One region of the Ruegeria sp. BI12 genome, then DNA from elsewhere that is predicted to be linked to it. Evidence: riboswitches for the same ligand, from Rfam matches in the RefSeq annotation. Region 1 holds a riboswitch; the other holds the start of a gene.
What was found. Region 1 has a riboswitch for thiamine pyrophosphate ahead of thiD (bifunctional hydroxymethylpyrimidine kinase/phosphomethylpyrimidine kinase). Riboswitches for the same ligand answer to the same signal wherever they lie in the genome.

Region 2: linked by a shared signal. The riboswitch ahead of thiB (thiamine ABC transporter substrate binding subunit) and the one ahead of thiD (bifunctional hydroxymethylpyrimidine kinase/phosphomethylpyrimidine kinase) in region 1 are both predicted to bind thiamine pyrophosphate.

Annotation. Positions count from the first base shown of each region.
Region 1 is NZ_JBQFSL010000003.1:378,989-386,347, reverse strand. Features, by position in the region: gene dnaK (molecular chaperone DnaK) at 1-1,161, shown strand, start outside; gene dnaJ (molecular chaperone DnaJ) at 1,236-2,390, shown strand; TPP riboswitch at 2,521-2,625, shown strand; gene thiD (bifunctional hydroxymethylpyrimidine kinase/phosphomethylpyrimidine kinase) at 2,672-3,475, shown strand; gene ACR0AK_RS20760 (FAD-dependent oxidoreductase) at 3,472-4,449, shown strand; gene thiS (sulfur carrier protein ThiS) at 4,433-4,627, shown strand; gene ACR0AK_RS20750 (thiazole synthase) at 4,631-5,395, shown strand; gene ACR0AK_RS20745 (thiamine phosphate synthase) at 5,392-5,988, shown strand; gene ACR0AK_RS20740 (ThiF family adenylyltransferase) at 5,985-6,947, shown strand; gene ACR0AK_RS20735 (ABC transporter substrate-binding protein) at 6,968-7,359, shown strand, end outside.
Region 2 is NZ_JBQFSL010000002.1:436,471-443,829, reverse strand. Features, by position in the region: gene ACR0AK_RS15280 (CBS domain-containing protein) at 1-99, shown strand, start outside; gene ACR0AK_RS15275 (ArsB/NhaD family transporter) at 124-1,488, shown strand; TPP riboswitch at 1,626-1,731, shown strand; gene thiB (thiamine ABC transporter substrate binding subunit) at 1,765-2,745, shown strand; gene ACR0AK_RS15265 (thiamine/thiamine pyrophosphate ABC transporter permease ThiP) at 2,721-4,268, shown strand; gene ACR0AK_RS15260 (thiamine ABC transporter ATP-binding protein) at 4,255-4,947, shown strand; gene ACR0AK_RS15255 (adenylate/guanylate cyclase domain-containing protein) at 5,014-6,876, shown strand; gene ACR0AK_RS15250 (GlxA family transcriptional regulator) at 6,923-7,359, opposite strand, start outside.

The DNA of each region.
Region 1 (7,359 bases):
ATGGCCCTGCAGCGCCTGAAGGAAGCCGCTGAAAAAGCCAAGATCGAGCTCAGCTCGACCTCGCAAACCGAAATCAACCAGCCGTTCATCTCGATGGGTGCAAACGGTCAGCCGCTGCACATGGTCATGAAACTGACCCGTGCCAAGCTGGAATCGCTGGTTGGCGACCTGATCAAGAAGTCGATGAAGCCTTGCCAGGCTGCTCTGAAAGACGCAGGCCTGTCGGCCGGAGACGTGGACGAGGTTGTTCTGGTCGGTGGTATGACCCGGATGCCGAAAGTCATCGAAGAGGTCACCAAATTCTTCGGTAAAGAGCCGCACAAGGGTGTGAACCCGGACGAAGTTGTTGCCATGGGCGCCGCCATTCAGGCTGGTGTTCTGCAGGGCGACGTCAAAGACGTGGTTCTGCTGGACGTGACCCCGCTTTCGCTGGGCATCGAAACGCTGGGTGGCGTGTTCACTCGTCTGATCGACCGCAACACCACGATCCCGACCAAAAAGTCTCAGGTCTTCTCGACCGCCGAGGATAATCAGAACGCCGTGACCATCCGCTGTTTCCAGGGTGAGCGCGAAATGGCTGCGGACAACAAGATCCTAGGTCAGTTCAATCTGGAAGATATCCCGCCCGCACCGCGTGGCATGCCTCAGATCGAGGTGACTTTTGATATCGACGCCAACGGCATTGTCTCGGTTTCGGCCAAGGACAAAGGCACCGGCAAAGAGCAGAAGATCACCATCCAGGCATCGGGCGGTCTGTCCGACGAGGATATCGACAAGATGGTCAAGGACGCCGAAGAGAACGCGGAAGCCGACAAGGAACGCCGCGAACTGGTCGACGCCAAGAACCAGGCGGAAAGCCTCATCCATTCGACCGAGAAGTCGATGGAAGAGCATGCCGACAAAGTTGACCCGACCACCATCGAAGCCATCGAACTGGCAATCGCTGCGCTGAAGGACGAGCTGGAAACTGAGAATGCCGACAAGATCAAGTCCGGCATTCAGAACGTGACCGAAGCGGCCATGAAGCTGGGCGAAGCCATCTACAAGGCGCAGTCCGAGGAAGCCGAGGATGAGCCTGCTGCAGCTGATGAAGCTCCGGCTGGTGATGATGACATCGTCGATGCCGAGTTCGAAGATCTGGACAACGACAAGCGTAACTAACGGGTAACCGGGCCAATTCGGGCCGGTCCGGTTGCCGGGCCGGCCCGATTACGTTGAGGCAGAAGGAAATACTGATGTCCAAACGCGACTATTACGAAGTGCTCGGCGTGTCCAAGGGCGCTTCGGCGGATGAGATCAAGAAAGGCTTTCGCAAGAAGGCCAAAGAACTGCATCCAGATCGCAATAAGGACAATCCCGACGCAGAAGCGCAGTTCAAAGAGGCGAATGAGGCCTATGATGTCCTGCGCGACGGCGACAAAAAAGCGGCTTACGACCGCTTTGGCCACGCTGCTTTCGAGAATGGTATGGGCGGCGGTGGCCGCCCTGGCGGCGGATTTGGCGGGCAGGGCGACTTCTCCAGCGCATTCTCGGATGTGTTCGATGACCTGTTCGGCGACTTCATGGGTGGTCAGCGCGGTGCAACAAGCGGTGGCCGGCGTGCCGCGCGCGGCTCGGACCTGCGGTATAACCTGAGGGTGACGTTGGAAGAGGCGTTCTCGGGGCTGCAAAAGACGATTAGTGTACCTGCCGCCGTGGCCTGCTCGGCATGTGACGGATCAGGTGCGGAAGGTGGGGTCGAGCCCACGACCTGCCCGACCTGTTCCGGTATGGGAAAAGTTCGGGCGCAACAGGGTTTTTTCACAGTCGAACGGTCCTGCCCGACCTGTTCGGGACTGGGTCAGATCATCAAGAATCCTTGTAAAGCCTGCGGGGGCGCCGGGCGCGTCGAAAAAGAACGCGCGCTGTCGGTTAACATTCCGGCTGGTGTGGAAACCGGCACTCGCATCCGTCTTGCCGGTGAAGGGGAGGCCGGGATGCGCGGTGGCCCTCCGGGCGACCTGTATATTTTTGTCGAAGTTTCGGACCACAAGCTGTTCGAACGCGACAGCGTAAACCTGTATTGCCGTGTTCCGGTCAGCATGGGGAAAGCCGCGCTGGGTGGTTCGATTGAAGTGCCCACAATCGACGGTGGCCGTGGCCGCGTGCAAATCCCGGCCGGCAGCCAGTCGGGCCGTCAGATGCGTTTGCGCGGTAAGGGCATGCCCGCCCTTCGCGGCGGTGGAATTGGCGACATGTTCATTGAACTGGCAGTGGAAACTCCGGTCAATTTGACCAGCCGCCAGAAAGAATTGCTGCGTGAGTTCGACGATCTGGGCGAAGACAACCATCCGGAATCAAAAAGCTTTTTTTCATCCGTCAAATCCTTTTGGGACGGTATGAAGGGCTGAACCAGCACTTCGTGAACTTCTGTCACAAGCCGGCCCATCGAGGCCGGCTTTTGCATTTCATAAGTCCAGTTTGGCCGCGATCTGCCACAAAATTGGCCCTTGATTCCTTTTTGATCCCCTGAGATTGTCCGCCCAACCGTTGGGGTGCCCTGCTTGGGGCTGAGAGGCGTGAATGCGCTAACCCATCGAACCTGATCCGGGCAATACCGGCGTAGGGAACGGTCTTATAGTGCTTAGACGTTTTCCATGCCCCGTTGCCCATTTTGAACTGGAGCAACGACATGGCACCCATTGCCTTAACAATCGCAGGATCTGACAGTGGCGGAGGGGCCGGAATTCAGGCGGACCTCAAGGCGATGTCGGCGCTGGGGGTCTACGGGGCCAGTGTGATTACCGCGGTGACGGCTCAGAACACGCAGGCCGTGACAGCCGTACATGGGATCCCGTCGGACGTTGTCGTGGCCCAGATCGAGGCCGTTCTGACAGATTTGGAAGTCGGCGCGATCAAGATCGGAATGCTGGCAACCCCTGAGATTATCCTCAGCGTCGCGAACGGTATTGCGGGTTTTGACGGGCCAGTGGTTCTGGATCCGGTCATGATCGCCAAATCCGGCGATGCGTTGCTGGCGCAAGAGGCCGTGCAAACCCTGCGCGACGTGTTGCTGCCGCGCGCGACTGTGTTGACACCAAACCTGCCAGAAGCAGCCTGTTTGCTGGGCGCTGAACCAGCGGACAGCCTCGAACAGATGATCAAACAAGGGCGCGAGTTGTGCACAATGGGTGCGAGTGCGGTCCTGATGAAGGGCGGTCATGGGAAAGGTGACATCTGCCACGACATTCTGGTCTCAGACTCTGGCGTGATTGAACGGTTTCAAGCGCCACGCCGACAGACACGCAACACCCACGGAACAGGGTGCACCCTGTCCTCATCCATCGCTGCCGGACTGGCTAAAGATCTTTCGCTGACTGACGCCGTAGCCCAAGCGCATGACTATCTGCAGGGCGCTATTTCCCAGGCCGATGGCTTGAAAATCGGGCAGGGCCACGGGCCTGTACACCACTTCCATCAGGTTTGGTCTGCATGACCGTCTGGTCCGTCATAGGGGCCGGCGTGGCCGGTTTGGCCATCGCGTCCGAGCTTGTCTCGCGCGGGGCGAAGGTGCAGGTATTTGATCCCGGCGGTCTACCGGGACCTCATGGCTGTTCCTGGTGGGCGGGCGGAATGCTGGCCCCCTGGTGTGAGTACGAAAATGCCGAAGAACCCGTTTTGCGCCTTGGTCAAACGGCAATTGATTGGTGGGCACAGCGGACGCAGATTCATAGGCGCGGCACATTGGTAGTAGCTAACCAGCGAGACCTGCCGGACCTGCGCCGTTTTGCCCGCCGTACGGATGGCTTTTCCGAGATCGATGGTAGAGAAATCTATAGTTTAGAGCCTGATCTACACAATTTCGGAAGGGGCCTCTACTTTGATGCCGAGGCCCATCTGGAACCACGCCAGGCCTTGCTCGACCTGACTCGCCAGCTTCAGGAAGATGGCGTTGTATTCCATAAAAAGCGCGCGCCGGCACAGTTGGATAACGCAATTGATTGCCGAGGCTTGCACGCCCGTGATCACCTGACTGATCTGCGCGGCGTGAAGGGTGAGATGCTGGTGATCAGGTGCCCGGACGTGATCCTGAACCGGCCTGTTCGCCTGCTTCACCCACGAATGCCACTATACATCGTTCCACGCGGAGACGGCGTTTACATGTTGGGCGCAACGATGGTCGAATCCGAAGACAGCAGCCGTATTACGGCGCGCTCGATGCTGGAGCTTCTCAGCGCTGCGTATGCCCTGAACCCCGCCTTTGGTGAGGCCGAAGTTTTGGAAATCGGTGTCGATTTGCGCCCCGCTTTCCCAGACAACCTGCCGCGTATTCGGCGGCTTGGCCGGACAATTTTCGCTAATGGTCTCTATCGCCACGGCTATTTGTTGGCCCCTGCGCTGGCAAAGGGCGTGGCTGATCTGGCGTTGAACAACATACATTCGGAGATGGTCGATGAAGATCGTACTTAATGGCGAGTTGCACCGGGTGCGGGCGAAGACTCTTGCCGATCTTTTGCAGGAACTCGGGTTTTCAGGGCGGGTGGCCACGGCTGTGAACGAGGAATTCGTGCCTTCAAGCCTGCGCACATCCCACAAGCTGAGTGACGGCGACCGGGTTGAGGTCATAGCCCCGATGCAGGGGGGCTGAAGGATGACGACCTTTTATGGCACAGCGCTCCCGAACCCTCTGATGTTGGGCACTGCACAATATCCCAGTCCTGCAATTCTGGAACAGGCGTTTCGGCAAAGCGGGGCTGGCGTTGCCACCGTGTCCTTGCGGCGCGAAGCTGGCGCGGGCCAGACCTTTTGGCAGATGATCCGCGATCTGAACGTCCTGGTCCTTCCGAACACAGCGGGTTGCCACACGGTGAAAGAGGCCGTGACCACCGCCCATATGGCGCGAGAAGTATTTGATACCAAATGGATCAAGCTGGAACTGATCGGCCAAACCGACAGTTTGCAGCCTGACGTGTTCCAACTAGTCGAAGCCGCGCAGATTCTGACCGAGGACGGGTTCGAGGTTTTCCCCTACACCACGGACGACCTGATTGTGGGTGAGCGATTGCTGAGCGCCGGGTGCCAGGTTCTGATGCCTTGGGGCGCCCCAATTGGTTCGGGTCGTGGGCTGAACAACGAATACGCCTTGCGTGCGATGCGGTCCGAGTTTCCGGATGTTCCGCTCGTGATCGACGCTGGAATCGGCCTGCCCAGCCATGCCGCGCATGCGATGGAATTGGGATTTGATGCCGTGCTGCTGAACACGGCCGTTGCGCGGGCCGGTGACCCGGCAGTCATGGCCAAAGCAATGATGCAGGCGATCGCGGCCGGACAATTGGCCCATCAGGCTGATCCCATCGAGGCCCGCGACATGGCCGAACCTTCGACCCCAGTTATCGGAAAGGCGTTTTTGTCATGACCATCGATCGGTTCTACCCAATCTTTGATCATTCCGACTGGTTACACCGGATGTTGCCCCTGGGTGTGAAGCTGGTTCAGTTGCGGATCAAGGACCAGCCAGACGCGGTTGTGCGGGAACAGGTCAAGATTTCACGCGATCTGTGCCGTGCACATGGGGCTGTTCTGGTGGTGAACGATCATTGGCAGATCGCAATTGAGGCCGGTTGTGACTGGATTCACCTCGGGCAGGAGGATCTTGATGACGCGGATCTGAAAGCCATCCGAAGCGCTGGATTGAAATTGGGCGTCTCGACCCATGACGATGACGAGCTTGAGCGTGTTCTGGTAATGCACCCAGACTATGTCGCGCTGGGACCGGTCTACCCTACGATCCTGAAGAAGATGAAGTGGGAACAGCAGGGTCTTCCCCGCGTCACCGAATGGAAAACGCGTTTAGGTGAAATCCCGCTCGTTGGTATCGGCGGGATGAGCGTTGAGCGCGCGCCGGGCGTGCTACAGGCCGGTGCTGATATCGTCTCGGCCGTTACTGACATCACCCTTAATACAGACCCCGAGGCGCGTGTTCGCGCGTGGATCGAGGCCACCAGATGAACCGCTATGCCCGCCAGATGATCCTGCCTGAGGTCGGCGCGCATGGCCAAGCCCGCCTGTCTAACGCGCGGGTTCTGGTTGTTGGAGCCGGGGGTTTGGCAGCGCCCGTCTTGCCGTTGCTGGCCGGTTCCGGGGTCGGGCATCTGACGATCATGGATCGGGACGAAATAGCCCTGTCGAACCTGCATCGCCAAACTTTGTTTACCGAACGCAATTGCGGTCGCCCAAAAGCGGAAGTCGCGGCCGAGCGGTGTCGGGCTCAAAACGCAGAAATCACAGTTGTGGGTGAAAAAAAGGCTCTAACAAGCCTCAATTCTCCAGAGTTCGTCTCACAGGCCGATGTTATTCTCGATTGCGCGGACAGTTATGCTGCAAGTTACACGTTATCGGATACGTGCAGTGCGCTGGGCAAACCACTGATAAGTGCGTCCGTGTTGGGGTTGTCGGGCTATGCTGGCGGCTTTTGCGGTGGTGCCCCATCCTTGCGGGCGCTTTTTCCCGATGCGCCGGACAGCGGGGCAAGTTGCGCCACAGCGGGAGTGCTGGGCCCGGTTGTTGGAATGATTGGGGCGATGCAGGCGCAACTGGCGCTTGGAGTGATCCTGGGCGTTGAGCCTTCGCCTTTGGGGCAAATGGTTCAGTTCGACGCCCGTACGATGCGCAGTATAGCATTCCGCTTTGACGAAGCACCTGAGCCTACCCATCATTTTCCATTCGTATCGGCCTGCCAGTTGACCCCGGATGACCTGATCATCGAATTGCGCACGCCAGACGAAGCGCCTGAACCTATTCATCCCAAAGCGCACCGCCGAACTCATGAAATGCTTCGTTTAGAGCCTAACAAAAGAAAACGACTGGCTTTTTGCTGTGCCACTGGGCTGCGAGCATGGCGCGCCGCGGAAAAATTGAAACCGGATTGGCCGGGCGAGATCGTTCTCGTCGCAGCCGCAACCTCGTGAATGAAAAGGAAACGCGAGACATGAAAAAGTTGATTACAGCGATTGCCCTTCTGGCTGCCGCTCCGGCATGGGCAGAGGACAAGATGACCGTTCTGCTGGACTGGTTCGTCAACCCCGACCACGGACCCATCATCGTGGCGCAGGAAAACGGGTACTTCGCCGATGAAGGGCTAGAGATTGAAATTGTGCCACCCGCCGACCCATCCGCACCGCCGCGTCTGGTTGCTGCCGGGCAGGCCGATCTGGCTGTATCCTACCAGCCGCAGCTGCATCTGCAAATCCATGAGGGCCTGCCGCTTAAGCGTGTCGGTACTCTGGTTGCCACACCGTTGAACTGTCTGCTGGTGCTAAAAGACGGTCCGATCAAAACACTCGCCGACCTGAAGGGCAAAAAGGTAGGTTTTTCGGTCGC
Region 2 (7,359 bases), on a different contig from region 1:
TACAAATACAAACGGCACGTGATCCTTGTTGAACCGGAAACCAACCGTTTCGTTGGCACCGTAAGCGCCAACTCGCTTTTGGATCGCGCACTCGACTAACCTAATACGAACCGGACAAATACCTTGGCTACGCATTCGACGTCACACGGAGAGGCCGCTCTCTCTGTTCCACAACTATTGGGCATTGATCCGCTTTGGATCGCGACCGGGATTTTGATTTTGGTGTATGCGGTTCTGATCACCGAAAAGGTCAACCGCGCCATTTTGGCGATGCTGGGCGCATCCTTGATGGTTCTGTTTGGCATCATCAATCAGGAACAGGCCGTAGCAGGTGTGGATGCCAACACTCTGGCTCTGCTTATCGGTATGATGGTGATCGTGGGGATCACCAGCAAATGCGGACTGTTCCAATATGTGGCGATTAAGGCTGCAAAAGCGGTGAAAGCCAATCCCACAGGCATCCTGATCATGCTTACGCTTATCACGGCTGTATTCTCGGCACTGCTGGATAACGTGACAACAGTTTTGTTGATCGCGCCGATTACACTGCTGATCACCGAAGCACTGGAAACTCGGGTCTTTCCGTTCTTCATCGCAGAGATTCTGGCTTCGAACGTCGGCGGCACCGCCACCCTTATCGGTGACCCGCCCAATATCATTATTGGCTCTGCAGCGGGGCTGAGCTTCAACGAATTCGTCGTGAACCTGGCCCCTATCTCGGCCATATGTCTGGTTGTCCTGACCGGTATTATCTACCTGATGAACCGTAAGGAACTGGCCAGCATTCCGAAATCGGCAAGTGAACGGATCATGGGGTTCAACGAATCCGAGGCGGTCACCGATGTGGTCTTGATGATCAAATCTCTGGCTGTTTTGGCGCTGGTTTTGCTGGGCTTCACGCTGGGGCATAGCTACGGCATTCAACCAGGTACGTCGGCCCTGGCCGGAGCGGGTCTATTGATGCTGCTGGCCTACGGTCATCAAAGCGGTGAAGAGCAATCCGAGTCGGTTCACCACATCTTTGGCGAAGTCGAATGGGTCACGATCTTTTTCTTCGGGGGACTATTCGTCATCGTTGCCGGTGTTGAACATGTCGGACTGCTGGCATTCTTCGGTGAGAAAGTGCTGGAGCTGACCCAAGGCGATATGATGTGGACCGCGTTCTTCATCTTTTGGGCCTCCGGCATTTTGTCCGCAATCCTCGACAATATTCCTTTCGTGGCAACGATGATCCCGCTGATCGAATCCACCGCAGACACGTTTGGCGGCAAGGACGCGATTGAACCTTTGTGGTGGTCGCTAGCGCTTGGCGCCTGTCTGGGCGGCAACGGTACACTGTTAGGGGCAAGCGCCAACCTGACGGTGGCCGCTTTTGCAGAAAAGGCCAAGCAGCCTATCGGCTTTATCGCTTTTGCGAAGATCGCGTTCCCGATCATGATCCTGACCCTGATGATCGCAAACGTATACATCTGGCTGCGCTACTTCTGACCCTTTAGCCCTTTGAGCCAAACGTGTTACTGGTTCAAAGGGCGTCTGGTTCCGACAGGCCTACCCCTTCAAATGGAAATCACACGGCGTTGAGACACCAATTTTGGTTGTCTTTTTGGTCAATCCCCCCTAGTGACGGCCTCACCTCGGGGAGCACGGCCTGCCGCGCTGAGATGCTTATCAAGCGAACCCGTAGAACCTGAACCGGCTAGAACCGGCGGAGGGAAGGGTTTCGGTTTCATCCATCCTTACCCTCTCGCCGCAATGGAGGATGACATGAAACATCTGCTAATTGCTGCGGGACTTCTGAGTGCAACTTCGGCCATCGCCGCCGACAAGCCTCAGCTAACCGTTTACACCTATGACAGCTTTGTATCCGATTGGGGGCCCGGCCCGCAGGTCAAAGAAGCCTTTGAGGCAACCTGCGACTGCGAGCTAAACCTCGTGGGCGTCGAAGATGGTGCCGCACTTTTGTCGCGTATCCGGCTTGAGGGTGAAAACTCTGACGCCGACGTTGTGCTTGGGCTGGATACCAACCTGATTGCAGCGGCCCGGGAAACCGGCCTGTTTGCGCCCAACTCTGTCTCCGCCGACTTCGCTCTGCCGATCGAATGGACCGATGACACATTCACCCCGTATGACTGGGGCTACTTCGCGTTTGTTCACAAAGCGGATGCGACAGCGCCTGCGAACTTCCGGGAGCTGGCGGATAGCGACACCAAGATCATCATTCAGGATCCTCGTTCGTCCACCCCCGGTCTGGGTCTGCTGATGTGGGTCAAAGCAGCGTATGGTGATGATGCACCGGAAATCTGGGCTGGTCTTTCCGACAATATCGTTACGGTCACAAAAGGCTGGTCCGAAGCGTACGGCCTGTTCCTTGAGGGCGAGTCGGACATGGTTCTCAGCTACACGACATCTCCGGCTTATCACCTGATTGCCGAGGACGATGGCAGCAAGGCCGCGTCTGCTTTTGACGAGGGCAACTATCTGCAAGTTGAGGTTGCGGCAAAGCTGGCCGCAACAGATCAGGCCGAATTGGCTGATCAGTTTTTGCAGTTCATGGTCTCGGAAGCGTTCCAGCAAATTATTCCGACAACCAACTGGATGTACCCGGCCGTAACCCCGGCAGAAGGTTTGCCTAAAGGGTTCGACACCCTGACAGTGCCGGCGAAGTCCCTGCTGTTCTCTCCCGATGAAGCCGCCGCTGTGCGGGATCAGGCACTTGCAGAATGGCAGAACGCGCTCAGCCAGTAAGCCAATGGCCAGGTATTGGCGCGGCGGCCCTGGTCGCTGCACTGATCCTGGGCACCCTGGCAGCGGTTGCAGCGCGCGCTGAGACCAGCGGCGGCTTCACATCTGCCGACTGGGCTGCACTGCGCTTCACGCTGACCCAGGCCACGATGTCCGCATTTTTCAGCGTGGCGTTGGCCATACCGGTTGCGCGGGCTTTGGCCCGCAGGCGGTTCCGCGGGCGCCGGGCTTTGATTGCACTTCTGGGCGCACCCTTCATCCTTCCGGTGATTGTCGCAATCCTTGGTCTTTTACAGGTCTTTGGGCGGTCCGGATGGATCTCGGACATTATGGGCGTTTTCGGCCTACCCCCCATACGGATCTACGGCTTGCATGGCGTCGTGTTGGCCCATGTGTTCTTCAATCTGCCTTTGGCCACGCGACTTGTGCTGCAAGCCTGGCAAGAAATTCCCGCCGAACGATTTCGTCTGGCCGCGCAGCTGGGCTGCAACGGAATGGCCATGTTTCGGCTGATCGAAATGCCAATGCTTAAACGGACCCTACCGGGTGTTCTGGCCGTGATCTTCGCCATTTGCCTAACCAGTTTCGCAGTTGCCTTGACCTTGGGCGGAGGACCACGGGCCACGACGATCGAGTTGGCAATCTATCAGGCCTTCACTTACGACTTCGACCTTGGCCGTGCAGCCCTGTTATCCGCACTACAACTTGCCCTGACAGCTGCGACCGCTTTGGTGGCACTAAAGTTTTCACGCGGGGATGGATTTGGAACCGGACTAGATCGCGCCTTGCGCCGTTGGGACGGAGGCTTGCCTGCCATAGATACCTTCTGGATACTCGCAGCGGCGGTCTTTCTGATGCTGCCGTTGGCGTCAGTGGTGATTTCAGGAATTGCTGGTTTTTTTGATATGCCTGCGATCGTGTTTCGGGCCGCGCTGATCTCGGTCCTGGTTGCCGCGGCAAGCACCGCAGTCCTGCTTTTGCTAGCCTTGCCAATGGCCACCGCTGCGGCCAGCGGCCGGTATGGATTTGTGGAACTCAGCGGTATTTTGGGTTTGGCGGCATCTCCACTGGTCATCGGTACGGGCCTGTTCATTCTAATCCGACCCATTGCAAATCCGACCACACTGGCGCTGCCTGTCACTGCGCTGGTGAATGCCGCAATGGCCCTGCCCTTTGCATTGCGAATTCTGGTACCCGCAGCCCAAGACATAACCGCCAGATACGGGCGCTTAGCGCTTTCATTGGATATGGGAAAGTGGACGTTTTTCACTCGCGTTTTACTGCCGCGCATGCGTCCGCAGATCGGTTTCGCTGCAGGCCTCGGGGCGGCGCTGTCGATGGGGGATCTGGGTGTCATTGCACTTTTTGCCGATCCGCAGATCGCGACCCTGCCTTTGCAAATCTACCGCCTTATGGGTGCCTATCAAATGCAGGCCGCTGCAGGTGGGGCATTACTGCTTTTGTTGCTGTCTATGGGCGCATTCTGGCTTTTGGACCGAGGAGGGCGCTGGCATGCTGAAGCTTGATTGCTGTGTGATTGAAAACGGGAATTTCACTCTAAGTGCCGATATTCAGATCGAGGTTGGCACCCGCGTTGCCATTATCGGTCCGTCCGGGGCGGGCAAATCCACTTTGCTGGAAACCATCGCCGGATTTCGAGATCTGAAACAGGGCCAAATCTTCTGGAACGGTCGACAGATTTCCAACCTACATCCCGGCAAGCGCCCGTTGGCGATGCTGTTTCAGGACGGAAACCTGTTCCCGCATCTGACGGCAGATGAAAACGTTGCCTTGGGTCTGCGCCCGAATGGCCGTCTAACGAAAGAAGAGCAAACACAGGTTAGGTCTGCTCTCGACCGGGTTGCACTGCATGGTATGAGCGAGCGCAAACCCTCAGAGCTATCAGGAGGGCAGCAAAGCCGGGTCGCGCTTGCCCGCGTGCTGGTGCAACGGCGCGAACTACTGATTTTGGACGAACCTTTTGCCGCCCTTGGCCCGGCCTTGAAAGCCGAGATGCTGGATTTGGTAGCAGATCTGGTGGCCGAAACCAAAACGACCCTGCTGATGGTTAGCCACGATCCTCAGGATGCACGCCGAATAGCCAACCAAACCGTACTTGTCGCGGACGAGACGGTGTTTGCGCCCACTCAGACAGAACTACTTCTTGAAAACCCACCGCCTAGCCTACGCGCCTATCTGGGTTAGTGGCGATCCGACGCGGTACGCCAACGAGGCGTTGAATCAGGTCGCCAAGCTAAATATCGTTCAAAGATGGTCAATGAAGTCGAACATTTGGAACGTCCCGACAAAGTCGATCCCAATGCCGTGCCGCGTCACAGCCCTCGGTCAAAGTTCAAAATCAAAATTTCTACACTGCTTGCGTTGACCATCGGTGGGCTTGTGGCGATTTCGGCAGGCGCAGTGTTGTTCATTTCGACATTCGCTAATATTCGGAACACATCCGAGTTGCTGAACACCTCTGCCACGATGATCGTGGAATCAATCGAAGACGATATCTTCAGTCTGACAACTCCGATCGAGGAATTGGCGAAAGCTCTTCAAAAGGATGCAAGCATCGGTGAAGTCGATCTGAACGACACCGATTTCCTAAAGGCCTATTTCAAAGGTGTAGCTGCGTCGGCGCCCTATTTGACAGACCTTGCCGTCGTCTATCCTGACGGCAGCCTTTTCATCACAACCCATATTGCTGGTCCGGATGGGCCTTTGTTCGTCTCAGCAACTGAACCACCGGCAGCCGGTACGCTTCGATATCTTCAGGACGTCAAAGATTATGGCGATTTTTTCTGGAACGAGCCGTTCTTCGATCAGGGTAGAACACATATCTCAGCTGCTGTGCCCGCTTTTAAAGACGGCAAATTCCTCGGCGCAATTCTAGTGTCTTCTACAGTTCATCATTTCTCAGGCATTGTTGGCGAGCTTGGAAGCAAATTTGGCGCAACAGGTTTCATCCTCTACGGCAATAACCGGGTTCTGGCTCATCCCAAATTACTGGAGCTGTCGGCAAACGATCTGAATTCTGACACGCCCCTGCATTCAATCGCCGCACTGGACGATGCAGTCATCACACAAATGCTAATGCAATCCCCTGAATTCCATGGCATCGACGGCACTTTCGATGGGTATGTAGTCGAAATCGCCGAAGGCGATCACTTGATCCTGACCGTCACTGTTGACAATTTCGGATCGGAACCTTGGATTATCGGACAGTATTCCCCACTCAGCGACTGGAGCAATCAATGGACACGGCTGAGTGATACCGCATTTGTCAGCATTGGACTGCTGTTGGTTTCTGTTATTGCAGCACTGCTACTGGCAAGAAGATTGGCGGCCCCAATCCGCAGATCAACCGAAGAAGCCACCAAGATCAGCGAACTCAATCTGGATCAGATCGACTATCTTCCACCGTCGCGCGTTGCCGAACTGAATCTACAGGCATCCGCGTTCAACAAGATGCTCGACGGGTTGCGCTGGTTTGAAACCTACCTACCCCGGACCCTTGTGCGGCAGTTGCTAATGACCGGGGACACCAACCTTGTCGAACCCCGCGAAGTCGAGCTGACGGTCATGTTCGCCGACATCGTGGGTTTCACACCGGCATCCGAAGCCATGACCCCCCAAGCAACGGCCGCAATGCTGAACCGTCATTTCGAAATCCTGAACCGCTGTATCGAGGCCGAGGGCGGGACGCTCGACAAATACATCGGCGACGCAGCGATGGCGTTTTGGGGGGCACCGCAGGATCAAACGGATCATGCGGAACGCGCCTGTCGGGCGGCAATAGCAATCAAGCAAGCGTTAACTGAGGCTGAGGTCGACTACCGCGTCAAAATCGCGGTTCATACCGGGCCGTTGATTGTTGGTAACATCGGTGCGGTTGATAGGATGAACTACACCGTGATCGGCGATACGGTGAACACCTGTGCCCGGATCGAAACCTTGGTTGGCGATCTGCCAAGCGATGAGCAAACCCGGATATTAATCAGCGACGCAACGGCGCGCCTTATCAGCCCGTCATTCCATCTGATCCACTTCGGCGAATTCACTGTCAAAGGACGGTCGAAGAAGGTGAATGTCTATCAAATTGGCAATGCCGACGAGGCCAAACCAATCTAAAACCCTGTGGTTTATAGCACCAGAAAACCCTAAAGCGCCGATCGTATCACTCGGAACGACGCAACTGCTTTGGAGTCTTGCCGTATTCTGACTTAAACGTCTGGGCAAGCGTAGATGTTGAAGAGAAGCCACAGGCAATGGCGATGTCAATGATCGGCATTTGCGAATTCGAGACCAAGGTAAAGGCCTTTTTCAACCTGATTTTTCGGTAAAATTTGCCGGGCGATGTGCTCAGATGCAGCATGAACTGGCGTTCAAGCTGGCGGGTAGAAACGCCCACACGGCGGGCAAGGCTGGCTGTTGGCAGCGGGTGTTCGGTGTTTTCTTCCATAATGCGGATTGCGTTCTGCAACCGCTTTTCCAGAAAATTCGGGTTGGCACTAAGGCCCTTAGGCTGCTCTTGTGCGTGGCCACGGACGTCGTTCAGCATCAATTGACACGCCAGTTCTGCCCTGTCCTGAGGCTCCAACACCTCTGCCAGAA